Regions from separate parts of the Proteus sp. GOKU genome, predicted to be linked through region 1. Evidence: predicted binding sites of a transcription regulator. Region 1 holds the regulator's gene; the other holds the start of a gene.

Evidence for each region. Region 1 encodes sigma-54, which starts transcription at its own class of promoters, with help from an activator protein. Its sites were predicted from a motif close to GTTGGCACANNTTTCGCTNT; they were not measured.
Region 2: a site for sigma-54 is predicted at 4,562-4,581, ahead of glnA (glutamate--ammonia ligase). Genes of this name have one in related genera too.

The regions. Positions count from the first base shown of each region.
Region 1 covers NZ_CP034105.1:564,201-572,588, forward strand. The annotation lists gene pmbA (metalloprotease PmbA) at 41-1,369, shown strand; gene rnk (nucleoside diphosphate kinase regulator) at 1,487-1,897, opposite strand; gene npr (PTS phosphocarrier protein NPr) at 2,073-2,345, opposite strand; gene rapZ (RNase adapter RapZ) at 2,342-3,196, opposite strand; gene ptsN (PTS IIA-like nitrogen regulatory protein PtsN) at 3,276-3,743, opposite strand; gene hpf (ribosome hibernation promoting factor) at 3,893-4,180, opposite strand; gene rpoN (RNA polymerase factor sigma-54) at 4,204-5,685, opposite strand; gene lptB (LPS export ABC transporter ATP-binding protein) at 5,745-6,470, opposite strand; gene lptA (lipopolysaccharide ABC transporter substrate-binding protein LptA) at 6,477-7,010, opposite strand; gene lptC (LPS export ABC transporter periplasmic protein LptC) at 6,991-7,569, opposite strand; gene kdsC (3-deoxy-manno-octulosonate-8-phosphatase KdsC) at 7,586-8,143, opposite strand; gene kdsD (arabinose-5-phosphate isomerase KdsD) at 8,171-8,388, opposite strand, start outside.
Region 2 covers NZ_CP034105.1:3,858,105-3,866,492, forward strand. The annotation lists gene dtd (D-aminoacyl-tRNA deacylase) at 22-459, opposite strand; gene yihX (glucose-1-phosphatase) at 527-1,144, opposite strand; gene EHE21_RS17630 (HipA N-terminal domain-containing protein) at 1,349-1,768, opposite strand; gene EHE21_RS17635 (helix-turn-helix domain-containing protein) at 1,772-2,080, opposite strand; gene typA (ribosome-dependent GTPase TypA) at 2,468-4,303, opposite strand; gene glnA (glutamate--ammonia ligase) at 4,663-6,072, shown strand; gene glnL (nitrogen regulation protein NR(II)) at 6,258-7,304, shown strand; gene glnG (nitrogen regulation protein NR(I)) at 7,315-8,388, shown strand, end outside.

The DNA of each region.
Region 1 (8,388 bases):
AGTAAAAAGTGGTGTTCTCCTTAGGAAAAAATGGTTCTCAATGAATAATTCAGATCAGGTAAAACAGCTTGAAGACGCCGTCTCGCTTGCATTAGAGCTGGCTGCTAAACAGTGTGATAGTGCTGAAGTCGCTATTAATAAATCGACGGGCATTAGTGTGAGTACGCGTTACGGTGAAGTTGAAAATGTTGAATTTAACAGTGATGGTGCTTTAGGCATTACGGTTTACCAACAACAACGTAAAGGTAGTGCATCTTCAACAGATTTAAGTCCTGATGCAATTAAGCGTGCTGTACAAGCCGCTGTGGATATTGCACGCTATACTTCAGTTGACCCGTATGCAGGACCTGCTGATCAAGAGCTATTAGCCTTTGATGCGCCTTTCCTTGATCTTTACCATCCTACCGAAGTAACGGCAGATAAAGCGATTGAATTAGCATCACGAGCAGAAAAAGCCGCTTTAGATAGCGATAGCCGTATTATTAATACAGAAGGGGGCAGTTTTAATAGCCACAGTGGAACCCGTGTATTTGGTAATAGCCTTGGCTTATTAAAAAGCTATTCATCTTCACGCTATTCTATGTCGAGCTGTGTTATTGCTCGTGATGGTGAAGATATGGAGCGCGATTATGCCTACACCATTAGTCGTCGTTTTGATGATCTGGAATCGCCTGAATGGGTAGGTCAAGAGTGTGCTCGCCGTACTTTATCTCGCCTTGCACCTCGTAAGCTCCCAACCATGAAAGCCCCCGTTATTTTTGCAGCCGATGTTGCGACTGGTATTTTTGGCCATTTGGTGGCGGCAATCAGTGGTAGCATGATTTATCGTGAATCTTCTTGTTTACTCGATAGCTTAGGGAAGCAAATTTTCCCTCAATGGCTAAATATTCAAGAGCGTCCTCACTTAATGAGAGGCCTAGCATCAACACCATTTGATAGCGAAGGTGTGCGCACAACTGATGCCGAAATTATTAAAGATGGCGTATTACAAGAGTGGCTATTAACCACTTATTCAGCAAGAAAATTGGGTTTAAAAAGTAATGGTCATGCTGGTGGTATTCATAACTGGTATATCCCAGGGCAAGGTTTATCATTTGATGCACTGTTAAAAGAGATGGGAACAGGGCTAGTTGTGACAGAATTGATGGGACAAGGCGTCAGCACAGTAACAGGTGATTATTCTCGTGGCGCGAGCGGTTTTTGGGTTGAAAACGGTGAAATTCAATATCCTGTAAGTGAAGTCACTATTGCGGGTAACTTAAAAGATATGTGGGCAAATATTGCCACTATGGGTGATGATATCGAGATGCGCAGTAATGTTCAGTGTGGATCGTTGTTATTACCAGAAATGAGTATTGCAGGTGAGTAAATTCTAGATACTGATCGCAACCTTTAATCTCAGCCCGCAATGGGCTGAGATATCGCGTTTATCAGTGTGCTTTTCAATTTGAGAAGATAAAAATAAGACGCGAACCTTCAGCTCTGCTTAACGGTGTAATTCACCCGCAGCTTCAGGTTGGTATAGAATTTCTAATACTTTAACCTTAGTTTCAAGGCCATTAGGCAGCTTCCAACTGATCTCATCATCAATCGCTAAACCTAGTAGCGCAGCACCCATTGGTGCCATAACGGAAAGTTCAGTAGTGCTGTCTTTTAATGAAGCAGGATACACTAATGTACGAGTACGCTCTTCATTATTTTTTAAGTCCATAAAACGGACTTTGCTGTTCATTGTGACAATATTAGCAGGGATATCAGCTGGTGTAACAATGTCAGCACGATCTAACTCTTCATTCAATGCTTCAGCAATCGGGCTATCTGCAAATGCCGGTTGTTCAAGTAGTGAATCTAAACGTTCTGCATCAAGTTCGTTGATGATAATTGTTGGCTTTGTCATACCACACTCCAATTTATTCCAATGCAAAACAACACCCCCACGGGTGAGGTGGGGGTGTTGTTAAACTCATATAAGAGATAATAGGCGGTTCTGTATAAAAAAGAAAGAGACAGTGATCACAGTCTCTTTCGGGTTATTTAGTTAAGAAATGCTAATCTATTGTTTTCTATTACGATTATTCTTCATCAAACCCCGATTCAAATAATGCGATAATAGCATCAATAGCTTCATTTTCATCACTACCTGTAACTTCTATATCAATTTGACTGCCTTGCTCTGAATCTAACATCAGCATAGCAATCACACTATCCGCTTGTGCCTCAACCCCTTCGTTGTTGCGTAAAATGACGGTTGATTGAAATGTTTTTACTAAATCAAACAACTTCATTGCAGGTCTTGCATGCATACCGAGTCGATTTTTAATCGCAACTTGTCGATATTGGGTCATTTGCGTTTTTCTAGTGTTCTGTGACGTGATTGTACGTTTTTCCCTCTAGAGCGGAAATAATCTGCGAGTTGCTCTGCAACATAAACAGAACGGTGTTTACCACCCGTACAACCAATCGCAACCGTCAAATAACTACGGTTATTGGTTTCTAACATCGGCAACCAAAGTTCAAGGTAGCTTCTAGTTTGATAAATAAAGTTATGAACTTCAGTGTGCCTATCTAAAAATGCCGCGACAGGGCGATCAAGACCTGTCATTGGACGCAGTTTAGGATCCCAATGTGGATTTGGTAAGAATCGCACGTCAAAAACATAGTCTGCATCAATAGGAATACCATGTTTAAAGCCAAACGATTCAAAGACCATCGTCAGCTCACGTTCACGCTTACCTAACAAGCGAGTACGCAGCATTTCTGCGAGCTCATGAACTGACATCTCAGAAGTATCAATGATGAGATCAGCGCGTGATCGCAATGGCTCAAGCAGATCACTTTCGGTATCAATTGCCATTTCTAACGAAAGGTTCTTGGTCGAAAGAGGGTGAAGACGTCGAGTATCACTATAACGACGAATTAAGGTATTTCTATCTGCGTCTAAAAATAAGAGTTGTGGAGAATATTCAGCGGGTAAACTTTCCAGCGCTTTTTCGAAGATCTCCGGCGACTCTGGCATATTTCGGACATCAATACTGACTGCGGCAGCAGAAGCATCACGTTCAGCCAGTGTTTTTGCGAGCTCAGGTAAAAGATCAACAGGTAAGTTATCAACACAATAAAATCCCATGTCTTCAAGCGCACGCAAAGCGACTGACTTACCTGAACCAGAGCGTCCGCTGACTATCATCAGCACCATGAGGTAGCTCCCCTATAATTTCCCAGTGATGAATATCATTCCACTGTATGCTATTCGCGTCCTACTAAACCCGTAGGGGTTATTCTGTGATAATCTGATAAAGCTCTTCATCACTTTGTGCGGAGCGTAGTCGGCGACATAAATTTTTGTCTGCCAACTGTTTTGCAATCAAAGACAGTGTGTGTAAATGTTCCTTACATTGTGTCGCAGGAACGAGTAATGCGAACAACAAGTCGACAGGTTGATTATCAATAGCGTCGAAGGCAATAGGTTCGCTTAGGTGAAGAAACACACCAACTACTTTTTCTGTTTCATCACTTTCAATACGTCCATGAGGGATAGCTAACCCCCCCCCAATCCCTGTTGTACCGACTTTTTCACGCGTTAATAAAGCTTCAAATATCAGTGTTTCGGGTAAATTAAGTGCTTTAGCTGCATTTTCACTGATAATTTCTAACGCGCGCTTTTTACTCGTGCAATGTACATCATTATGCGTACATGCCAGAGAAAGTACGTCGCTAATATTCATCTTTGTATCGTTGTTCATTGTCTTATTCACTTAGACCAGCAAACCAGATGCCACAAAGTGACATCTGGTTTTTTGTTACTGATATTGATTAGGCGTTGGCTTAAACCGAGTCATAAACAACGCAGTAACTTCGCCGATTGTATCCCCATTTTACAATGGGAAATGAATTAATGTTGTCTCAGTTTATCTTTGTGTTTGGTTAATTGACGAGCCAGTTTATCCATTAATCCATCAATTGCTGCGTACATATCTTCTGCTTCCGCAGAGGCATGCAATTCACCGCCGTTAACTTGAATGGTCGCTTCCGCGATTTTATTAACTTTCTCGACTTTCAGGATCACCTGAACGTTATTAATTTTGTCAAAGAACTGAGGTAATTTCGCGCTTTTTGCTTTGACGGTATCACGCAGAGCATCGGTTAATTCAATATTATGACCAGTGATTTGAAGTTCCATAGTGTCTTCCTTCTCAATTATGCTCAAACCAACTCTTTGCGTTGATTTGAAGGCGGGATGGATAATGACTCTCTATACTTCGCAACAGTGCGTCGAGCAACCTGTATTCCAAGTTCTCCGAGCATATCAGCCAGTTTACTATCACTAAGTGGTTTCGCTGGATTTTCTGCTGCGATTAGTTTCTTCACTAAAGCCCTGATTGCTGTTGAAGAGGCTTCGCCTCCGCTATCAGTATTCACATGGCTAGAGAAAAAATACTTCAATTCGAAAATTCCTCTCGGGCAATGCAAAAATTTTTGCGTTGTCACTCGAGAAATGGTGGATTCGTGCATTTCAACCTGTTCAGCAATATCTGCTAACACAAGGGGTTTCATATGCTCTTCACCCAATTCGAAAAATGCCTGCTGTGTGTCAACAATGCAATGAGCGACTTTTAATAATGTCTCATTACGGCTTTCTAAACTTTTTATCAGCCATTTGGCTTCTTGTAAATTATCACGAATAAATTTTCCATCACTCTCATTTTGGGTCGATTGACCCAATGCTGCGTAGGTCTCATTTATTCGTAGGCGAGGAATGCTATCTGTATTTAACTCAACTTGCCAGCGCTCACCTGATTTTTTTACCAGTATATCTGGAATAACATACTCTGACTCGCCTGTATCAATACTTAATCCGGGTTTAGGATCAAGAGACTGGATCATCTCAATAACCGATTTAAGTGTCTCTTCACGTAACTTCGTTTGACGCATCAATTGGCGAAAGTCACGGTTACCTAGCAACTCTAAATATTGGCTGATCACTAACTGCGTTTCTTTAAGATAAGGTGTTTCTGTTGAAAAAGCGGATAGCTGAATCAAAAGACACTCTTTTAAATCACGCGCAGCAACACCAATAGGATCAAAGCGTTGGATACGTTTTAATACGGCTTCGACTTCATCAAGCTCTAACTCATCATCGCCCATTCCAGCAAGGATGTCATCTGTTGTGACAGTTAAATATCCTGTTTCATCAATAGCATCGATAATACTTATCGCAATTGCTCTGTCTGTTTCTGAAAACGGAGTGAGATCAGCCTGCCATGTTAGGTAATCTTGCAATGAAGCCGTTGTTTCGCCTTGATACAGTGGAAGTTCATCATCAGTATAGTCATTACTGGTGCCAGAAGGTGTGCCTGCGGTGTAGATCTCTTCCCATTGAGTATCTAAAGGGAGATCATCAGGCATCTCTTTTTGCTCTAAAGCATCCAGCGTATCGAACTCTTCAACTTCGTTTTCGGTTGTTGTTTCTGTTGTAGAGTCGGACTGATTTTCTGTATGAGAGGTATCGTCTGAAACGGGATCTTGTTGATCGTCGTCTTGTTCTAGAAGTGGATTAGACTCAAGCGCTTGCTGAATTTCTTGTTGTAATTCAAGCGTCGAAAGTTGCAACAAACGAATAGCCTGTTGTAGCTGTGGCGTCATTGCCAGTTGCTGACTAAGACGAAGTTGCAGACTTTGTTTCATAATAATGCGATGAGTCCTTTGCTGTTGTCATCCATGACAGAGTAAAAGTGAATCAAAGATTACAGGCGGAAGCCTTCACCTAAGTAAACACGTTTAACTTGCTCATTTTCAAGAATTTCTTCTGGTGAACCATGAGCGATAAGGTGACCTTGGCTGACAATATAAGCACGTTCACATACATCTAATGTTTCACGAACGTTATGGTCAGTAATCAGTACACCTAATCCATAATCACGTAGATGCTGGATAATTTTTTTAATATCTAATACCGAAATAGGGTCAACACCCGCAAAAGGTTCATCTAATAAAATGAATTTGGGGTTTGCTGCCAATGCCCGCGCGATTTCAACACGGCGGCGTTCACCCCCTGATAATGATTGCCCTAAGCTGTTACGCAAGTGGCTGACATTAAACTCTTCTAGTAGCTCTTCTGCACGGTCTTTTCGTTCTTCAGGCGTTAGATCATGGCGGATTTCTAAGATCCCCATAATATTGTCATAAACGCTTAAGCGTCTAAAAATAGACGCTTCTTGAGGAAGATAGCCAATGCCTTTACGTGCTCGTTCATGTAACGGTAACAGCGTAATGTCTTCATCATCAATTGTAATACTACCTGCATCACGAGCTACAATGCCAACAACCATATAGAATGTGGTTGTTTTACCTGCACCATTAGGTCCAAGTAAGCCGACAATCTCACCTGAATTAACGTTCAGACTTACATCACCGACAACGGTGCGCCCTTTGTATGCTTTCGCTAAATTTTCAGCTTTTAACAGCGCCATAAAGTGTTACTTACCTTTGTTGTTAACACCAGGGCCTTTCTCTTGCAACTGGGAAGGCAGTAAAACAGTAGTCACTTGTTTACCTTTACCGCTAAACGCTTCCATTTGCTGAGTTGGGACGAGATAAGTGATCTTATCACCGGTGATATTACTGTCTAATTGTTCAAGATAGGCTTTACCCGTTAAGGTCATTAACTCTTTATCCATTTCATAGGTCATTTTCTCGCCACGACCTTTGATAGGTTTGCCATCATCTTGTAACTGATAAAAAGTCACAGGGTTACCAAACGCTTCTATTACGATCCTTTTGGAGTCACCACCCGGGCGTGTGACAACAACTTTATCAGCACGAATATCGATAGAACCTTGTTTGATCACAACATTTTGTGTAAAGGTTGTAACGTTTTTTTCTAGATCAAGCGACTGTTTCTCTGAATTCACAACAATAGGTTGTTGTGTGTCATCTTTAAGCGCCATCGCAGGTACACTTATCGCTAAAAGTGTACCGATAATCAGTGTATTACGGATTTTTTGATTCATTAGGGATCTCATAATAGGTGTTTACCTTTTCAATCAGCTCTGCACGTTTCTCGCGCAGATTGCCTCGCATTTTTAAGCCGACTGATTTCAGTCCGACGCCGATAATAGTCACTTCATCATCAGAGGAAACATCCTGTGTATCCAAATTTGCGATAGCATTGTCTGTGCTTATTCTCTGTAGTTGAGAATCATCTGTTAAGCTATCAATTTGAACATCGCCATAAAGATAGAGCATTTTACTGTTTGTTAGCTTGGCTTTATTTGCGCGTACTGTCCATGTTGCATCCCCTGTCGGTGAATAGGTAGTTAAGACAGGGTTAGTAAACCATGTAAACTTTTGCTGAGCATAGTTTTTAACATCATCAGCAACAAGTTTATATCCGAGTATACCCGTTGGTTCATAAACAAAAGATATCGATGATTTGGATTGATAGGTTGGCTGACCATCATCAACAATCTCACCATCACCGAATTCAGTGTTATTAGTATAGTTCCAGCCAATCAGCCCAAGGGCGATAATGGCAAGAATTAAGGTAAACCAGGATTTTAATTTATTCATTCTGTATCGTTATACGTTAAATCGAAAGACCTTTAGCTTCTTCAAGCCGACCTTGCGCTAAAAGGATTAAATCGCACAATTCTCGTACTGCACCACGCCCCCCCGCAATGCGAGTCACGTAATTAGCACGAGGTGTAAGTAATGGATGTGCATCAGCCACGGCGACAGAAAGTCCTACTTTTTCCATTACAGGTAAATCAATCAGGTCGTCACCAATATAGGCTGTTTGTTCAGGTTTAAGGTTTAGTGTATCTAACAGTTGTTGATACGCCAAAAGCTTATTATGCTGACCTTGGTAAAGATATGTAATGCCAAGGGTTTTAGCACGATCTTCTAACAGTTTAGACTGACGACCTGTAATGATAGCAACCTCAATGCCTGATGTAAGCAAACAACGGATGCCATACCCATCACGAACGTTAAAGGCTTTTAATTCTTCGCCATTATTGCCCATGTAAATGAGTCCGTCCGACATCACACCATCAACATCACAAATCAGCAATTGGATTTTTTCTGCTTTTTTGATGATTTGCTCGCTTACTGCACCATAACAAGTTTCTATCATTGTATTCATTTTTATCCTTCGAACGTTATGACTATCTTATACAACACCAGCCTGTAATAAATCATGCATATGTAAAACACCTAACAGGATATCACTATCTTGTTCTGTTACTAATAGCGAGGTGATATGTTTTGCTTGCATTAAATTCAGTGCTTCAACTGCCAAACAATCTGGGCGAATACGAATACCGCCTCTTGTCATAACATCTGAAATTTTGGCATTGTTCAGATCTATCCCTAAATCAAATATTCTTC
Region 2 (8,388 bases), 850 kb from region 1:
AACATCACGACATATTTGACGTTATACCTGCAACCAAAAGGTGACTGGACCGTCATTAGTCAGTGTGATTTGCATATCCGCGGCGAATTGGCCTGTTTGTGTTTCTAAACCTTGTTGCTGACATTGTTCTATAAAGTAGTGGTAGAGATCTTTCGCTAATTCAGGGGGGGCACCATTCGAAAAACCAGGGCGCATTCCTTTTTGTGTTTCTGCGGCAAGGGTGAATTGAGAGACGACTAATAAACTACCACCTGCTTGTTGCACATTTAGGTTCATCTTGTCGTTTTCATCGCTAAATATGCGATAACCGCACACTTTTTCACATAATCTTTTGGCTTTCTGTTCGTTGTCGTCTTTCTCTACACCTAATAAAACCAACAAACCTTGATTAATAGCGCCGACTGTTTCACCTGCAATATCCACTTTTGCCTGTGTCACTCGTTGAATTAACGCGATCATACTCTCTCCAAAATAAATCAATAAAAAAGGATAACAAATTCAATCCATTGTTATCCTTACAATAGCATTATTCTTCTACTGGGAGAGAAAAATCATAATCTTTAAAGTAGTCAATGACAGTTTGTTTATCAATGACATGTACACCTTTCATACCCACAGCAATGGCTGCATCAACATTGGCTTTCACATCATCAAAGAAAACGGCATTCTGTGCTTCGACGTCTTCAGACTGTAAAACATATTTATAGATTTCAGGATCAGGTTTTCTCATACCGATATCTTGAGATAGATAGAGGAAATCTGCTGAGGCAGCTATTTCAGGATAGTGTTCCGGCCAGTAGTCTTGGTGTAAACGGTTAGTATTTGATAACACCACGACCCGATGTCCTTGTTCTCTTAACTTATTCATTATATCAATGACTTCAGGGCGTAATGCGACGAAAATAGCCTGCCATCCTTCAGCAAACTGTTCAAAGCTTAAATTCATTTCTAATTCTGAACTGATTTCTTCTGCAAACTCGATGTCTGTAATATTGCCGCGTTCGTGTAATTTAAAGATCTCTCCTGTGGTGAAGTTCTTTTTTATGTTCGCTAATGGAACACCACTGAGTTTACTCCATACTGCGAATACCCGGTTAAAATCGATATCAATAATCACATTACCCATATCAAAGATATAAAGCATAAATCCTCTCCATAATAGAAAACTCATTTTACTTTAATCATAAATCGCTTTACTGAACAGGCTTAAACACCAAAAAAGTACAATAATCACACTTAATTTTTTTGTAAAACATAAAACCAGAATAGGGAGAGACGAAAAATGAGACTAAAAGCATCATTATCTACAATGAAGTTGTGATGTGATGATAAAACACCTTCTTCTTATTTATTTTTGTATGATTTTAAAATCATCATGCAACTGTGCCCAATTAGGAACCGCTCCTGCTTTTATAGGTGTTACTAAAATAGCACCGGGTAAATTTGCCCCTAAATAAGCAAGAATGGCAAATTCATTATCTATATGGCATTTCAATACATTCGCAATGTATTCTCTTAATACACCTTCAGGTAGCAAGTTAGATAGCACAGGCGAGATTTTCTGTGTGCGAATTTGAGGCTTAGTTAAATATTCAGGATCAAATAACTGTCTTAATGTGAAACTCGGTCGACTTTCTTTTGGCATATCGACAAAATGGGGATTAAATGTCAGTATATTTTTCCCACCAGCATAATGTGCAATAATCGCAACATCAATGCCATGTAACTGAATATTAAGACCTTCCACTTTCTCAACCTGTTTAATCATTGGTTATTCCTTTTTCTTAAACCAAAAATCGAGATCATCCACGTCATCGTCCAAATCAATTTTGCTTCTGTTGGCTATCTCCGTATTTGCAATTGCCGAGTTTACATTAGAATTTTTAGCCTTAATTGATAACTCTAAATCTAATCCTTCTAGTACCCGTAGTAAGGTAGAGAGCTTAATATCATTGCCTGATTCTATGCGTTGGTATTGTTGTTGCTTCATACCAATACGTAAATACATATCTTTTTGCTCTATGCCTAATTTTTTACGTTGTTCAGCTATTAAATTGGCAATTTCATTAATCGTTTTCATATGTGTTTCGATATTGTATTGGTGATTTTTACAACACTTTAGTTGTATTGCAACTTAAAAACAACTTATAAGTTGTATTTTGAGTTATAAACAACACTTAAGTTGTAAATGCAACTTGAGGAATAAAAGGTAAGAAAAGAGAGGCAGGAAGAGAAAAACTTATGCGGTGGCAAATACTCCACCGCATTCGTCTTATGGTACCTATAGTACCTATACTCTAAATAATTTGAGTTACAGATAGGCAACAAGTGAAGATAGGCGGGGAACATAGATAAGCTATGTGACTCGACTAACTGAGCGTAGTCAACTCCTCTGTAACTTGAAGTATGACGAGTATAAACTCAGGGCGCTAACGCGCCCTAAGAATTATGTTATCAGAATAACGAATTAGTCTTTGCTACGGTAAGCGCGACGACGATCGTTTTCTGACAGATAACGCTTACGCAGACGGATAGACTGCGGAGTTACTTCAACTAACTCATCGTCATCAATAAATTCTAATGCTTGTTCTAATGTTTGTTTCAGGTGTGGAGTCAGCGTTGTCGCCTCATCTGTACCAGAAGCACGCATGTTAGTCAGCTTTTTACCCGTTAAGCAGTTTACTGTTAAGTCATTAGAGCGAGTATGAATACCAATCACTTGGCCTTCATAAACTTCTGCACCATGAGTCACGAATAATTTACCGCGGTCTTGTAAGCTATACAGTGCGTAAGCAACGGCTTTACCTTGGCCATTAGAGATCATAACACCGTTATTACGGCGACCGATTTCACCCGGACGAACATCATCATAATGACTGAATGTTGCGTACAGTAAACCAGTACCTGATGTCATGGTCATAAATTCAGTACGGAAACCAATCAGACCACGGCTAGGGATAATGTAGTCTAAACGTACACGTCCTTTACCATCTGGTTGCATATCACGCATTTCGCCTTTACGCTCACCCATCGCTTGCATCACATCACCTTGGTGTTGTTCTTCAATATCGATAGTAACTTGTTCGAAAGGCTCTTGTTTACGGCCGTCAATATCACGGAAGATAACTTTAGGACGAGATACACCTAATTCGTAACCTTCACGACGCATATTTTCAATCAGAACTGACAGGTGAAGCTCACCACGACCTGATACACGGAATGCATCTGGATCTTCAGTTTCTTCTACACGTAATGCTACGTTATGGACTAACTCTTTTTTCAGACGATCTAAAATCTGACGAGAAGTCACAAACTTACCTTCACGACCACAGAAAGGTGAAGTATTAACACAGAAATACATGCTAACAGTTGGTTCATCAACGGCTAATGCAGGTAATGCTTCAACAGCACCTGTTTCGCAGATCGTATCAGAAATATTCAGTTCGCCTAAGCCTGTGATGGCAATGATATCGCCAGCTTCTGCGACGTCAACTTCGATACGTTCTAAGCCTAAGTGACCTAACACTTTACCGACTTTACCGTTACGAGTATTACCTTCGCTATCGATGATAGTAACTTGCTGGTTAGGTTTAACCTTACCACGCTTGATACGACCGATACCGATAACACCCATGTAGTTGTTGTAGTCCAACTGAGAAATTTGCATCTGGAATGTGCCTTCCAGATCAACTTTTGGTGGCTCTACATATTTGACAATAGCTTCATATAACGGAGTCATATCTTCAGCCATGTCATTGTAATCTGTTCCCGCAATACCATTTAATGCAGATGCATAGATAATTGGGAAATCAAGTTGTTCGTCAGTTGCGCCTAAGTTTACGAACAGGTCAAATACCTGATCAACAACCCAGTCTGGACGCGCACCAGGGCGGTCAACTTTATTGATAACAACAATTGGTTTTAAGTTGTTAGCAAACGCTTTTTGTGTCACAAAACGAGTTTGTGGCATTGGGCCATCCATCGCGTCAACCAGCAATAGAACGCAGTCTACCATAGACATAACGCGTTCTACCTCACCACCGAAGTCGGCGTGTCCTGGGGTATCTACGATATTGATACGATAGTCATTCCATTTAATCGCTGTATTTTTCGCAAGAATAGTAATTCCGCGCTCTCTTTCGAGATCATTTGAGTCCATCACGCGCTCAGCAACGGTTTCACGTTCACCGAACGTACCAGATTGCTGTAGTAATTTATCGACGATAGTTGTTTTACCATGGTCAACGTGGGCGATGATGGCGATATTACGCAAGTTTTCGATCACAAAATTTGCCTCAGGCATTGTAGAAATAAGCGCAGTATTGTACACGCTTTAGACGAGAGACTAAACAAGATCACAATAATGATTGCTTAACAATATGCAATTAATTGAATTGTGATCCTTTTCACGCCTCAGAATTTAGTAGCATCCGTTCAATTGCACCAAAATAGTGCAATTAATTAGGCTTAATTTGCACCAACTTTGTGCAATAATTAAAAAATCACAGGAGATATTCTACACTAAACTTCATCAATACAGTATATATCCCTTTTTAGATAAGTTGGCATGCTTTTCGCAATAGAATTTAGGTGAGCAAAAAATTCACCGAAAAATGTGTAAGGCCACTGCACTCAATAAAACCATTCGCCAGGAGAGTTCCTATGTCCCTTGAACATGTGTTATCCATGATTGAAGAACATAAAGTTAGATATATTGACTTACGTTTCACTGATACCCGCGGTAAAGAACAACATCTTACTATTCCGGCTCATCAGGTTAACGATGATTTCTTTGAAGAAGGAAAAATGTTCGATGGTTCTTCTATTGGTGGCTGGAAAGGCATTAACGAATCAGACATGGTGCTGATGCCAGATGCAACAACTGCAATGCTTGACCCATTTTTCCAAGATCCAACCCTGATTATTCGTTGTGACGTTTTAGAACCTGGCACAATGCAAGGTTACGATCGCGACCCACGTTCAATCTCAAAACGTGCTGAAGACTATTTAAAATCAAGTGGTATCGCAGATACAGTGCTGTTTGGGCCAGAGCCAGAATTCTTCCTGTTTGATGATATTCGTTTCAAAAACGATATTTCAGGCGCTTCTTACGCTATCAATGATATTGAAGCTGCATGGAACACCAATACCAAATATGAAGACGGTAACAAAGGTCACCGCCCAATGGTTAAAGGGGGTTATTTCCCACTGCCACCCGTTGATTCATCACAAGATATTCGTTCTACTATGTGTAACATCATGGAAGAAATGGGCTTAGTTGTTGAAGCTCATCACCATGAAGTAGCAACTGCGGGTCAAAATGAAGTGGCTACTCGCTTTAATACCATGACCAAAAAAGCAGATGAAACTCAAATTTATAAATACGTGGTACAAAACGTGGCTCACGTATTTGGTAAAACAGCGACCTTTATGCCAAAACCATTAGTTGGTGATAACGGTTCAGGTATGCACTGCCATATGTCACTGTCTAAAAACGGCGTAAACCTGTTTGCAGGTGACAAATACGGCGGATTATCTGAAATGGCGCTGTATTACATCGGCGGTATTATCAAACACGCTCGTGCATTAAATGCATTTACTAACCCAACCACTAACTCTTACAAACGTTTAGTTCCGGGTTTTGAAGCACCTGTAATGCTGGCTTACTCTGCACGTAACCGTTCAGCGTCAATTCGTATTCCAGTTGTTGCTAGCATGAAAGCGCGCCGTATTGAAGTTCGTTTCCCAGATCCGTTAGCAAACCCTTACCTTGCGTTTGCTGCGCAGTTAATGGCTGGTCTTGATGGAATTATCAATAAAATTCACCCTGGTGATGCTATGGATAAAAACCTCTATGACTTACCACCAGAAGAAGCGAAAGAGATCCCAACTGTCGCAGGTTCATTAGAAGAAGCATTAAATACATTAAATGCAGATCGTGAATTCTTAACTCGCGGTGGTGTATTTACTGATGATGCTATTGATGCTTACTTAGAATTATTACGTGCTGATGTACAACGTGTACGTATGGCTCCGCATCCTCTTGAATTTGAAATGTATTACAGCGCTTAAGACTATTTTTACTAATAAACACTTAAGCCTAGATGTAAAACTGTTTTTTTTGCCGTGAAGCTATTTTGCCCATCTTCGGATGGGCACTTTTCTCCCACTTAAGGAGTCAGTCTTTTCACTTACGCATTGGTTCATTAATGTAATAAAGGTAAGATGCACTAAAATGGTGCAATGGGGTATTCAATATGGAAACGGCAGACTTACCTGACAACACATTAATTTTAGACTCACTGATACACTCTGTATTGGTTATCAACAAAGAGTTTATTATTTGCTACGCAAATCATTCTGCGTTACAGGTTTTAGCACAAAGCCGTCGAAAACTATTTGAAACGCCTTTCACTGCCCTTTTCAGCTATTACTCTTTTGATGCTGATTTAATGCGTGAAACATTAGCGAATGGACAAAGCTTTACCGACAATGAAGTGATATTGGTTGTCAATAACCAATCACACACAATGTCGCTCAGTGCCCAACCTATTTCCGAGCAACATATTTTGCTGGAACTGGCGCCTATGGATAGTCAACGCCGGTTAAGCCAAGAGCAGATCCAACAAGCCCAACAAATGGCTGCTAGGGAATTGGTTAGGGGGCTGGCACATGAAATTAAAAACCCGTTAGGAGGATTACGAGGTGCAGCTCAATTGCTAGCAAAATCCTTACCTGATCCTGCCTTAACGGAATACACGCAAGTCATTATTGAACAAGCTGATCGCCTACGGGTGCTGGTGGATAGATTGCTTGGTCCTCAACATCCGGGGACAAAAACCCATCAGAGTATTCATCATGTTGTGGAGCGCGTAGCTCAGCTTATTTCCCTTGAATGCCCTGAAAATGTCACCTTATTGAAAGATTACGATCCGAGTTTACCTGAGTTATCACATTACCCAGATCAAATAGAACAGGTACTCCTAAATATTACACGCAATGCTTTACAAGCCGTTGAAAAAACAGGAGGGACGATTATTTTACGTACCCGTACTGCTTTTCAAGTCACGCTTCATGGCGAACGCCATCGCCTTGTTGCTCGCATTGATGTGATTGATACCGGTGATGGCATTCCTCCTCATCTACAAGATACGCTTTTTTATCCTATGGTGAGCGGTCGAGAAGGTGGCAATGGGTTGGGGTTATCTATTGCACGTAATTTAGTGGATCAGCATGCAGGTAAAATTGAATTTACCAGTTGGCCCGGAAATACTGAATTTTCTATTTATTTACCAATTAAGTAGGAGATAACCAATGCAAAAAGGAAATGTATGGGTTGTTGATGATGACAGCTCTATTCGCTGGGTACTTGAACGCGCTATTTCTCGTGAAGGTCTGTCATGTAAAACCTTTGAACATGCGAATGATGTGCTTAATGCACTTAATACAGAAATACCTGATGTATTGTTATCAGACATTCGTATGCCTGATATTGATGGTTTATCTCTTCTAAAAATAATTAAAGAACAATATCCAACTCTGCCCGTGATTATTATGACGGCACATTCTGATCTCGATGCGGCTGTTAATGCCTATCAACAAGGGGCATTTGATTACTTACCAAAGCCGTTCGATATCGACGAAACGTTGGCACTAATTGATCGCGCCATTACTCATTATCGCGAGCAAAAACAACCGAATAACGATGAAACTTCATTGCAATCAGTTTCAGATATGATTGGCGAAGCACCTGCAATGCAAGAGGTTTACCGTATTATTGGTCGGCTTTCTCGCTCTTCAATTAGTGTGCTGATTAATGGGGAATCAGGGACAGGGAAAGAATTAGTGGCACATGCATTACATCGCCACAGCCCAAGATCTTCCTCTCCTTTTATCGCCTTAAATATGGCAGCCATTCCTAAAGACCTGATTGAATCAGAGCTTTTTGGTCACGAAAAAGGCGCATTTACAGGTGCTTCTCAAGTACGACAAGGTCGATTTGAACAAGCGAATGGCGGCTCACTGTTTCTTGATGAAATTGGCGATATGCCTCTTGATATTCAAACACGTTTACTGCGAGTCCTTGCTGAAGGGCAATTCTATCGAGTAGGTGGTTATGCCCCTGTAAAAGTCGATGTACGTATTATTGCCGCTACACATCAAGATTTAGAAAAGCGAGTTCAAGCAGGTGATTTTCGTGAAGATCTCTATCATCGACTCAATGTAATACGTATTCAGTTACCCCCATTACGAGATAGAACGGAAGATATTCCCAGCTTAGCACGCTATTTTCTACAAAAAACAGCAAAAGAATTAGGTGTCGAAACCAAAGCGCTTCATCAGCAAAGTTTGCAAATAATGATGGAATACAACTGGTCAGGTAACGTC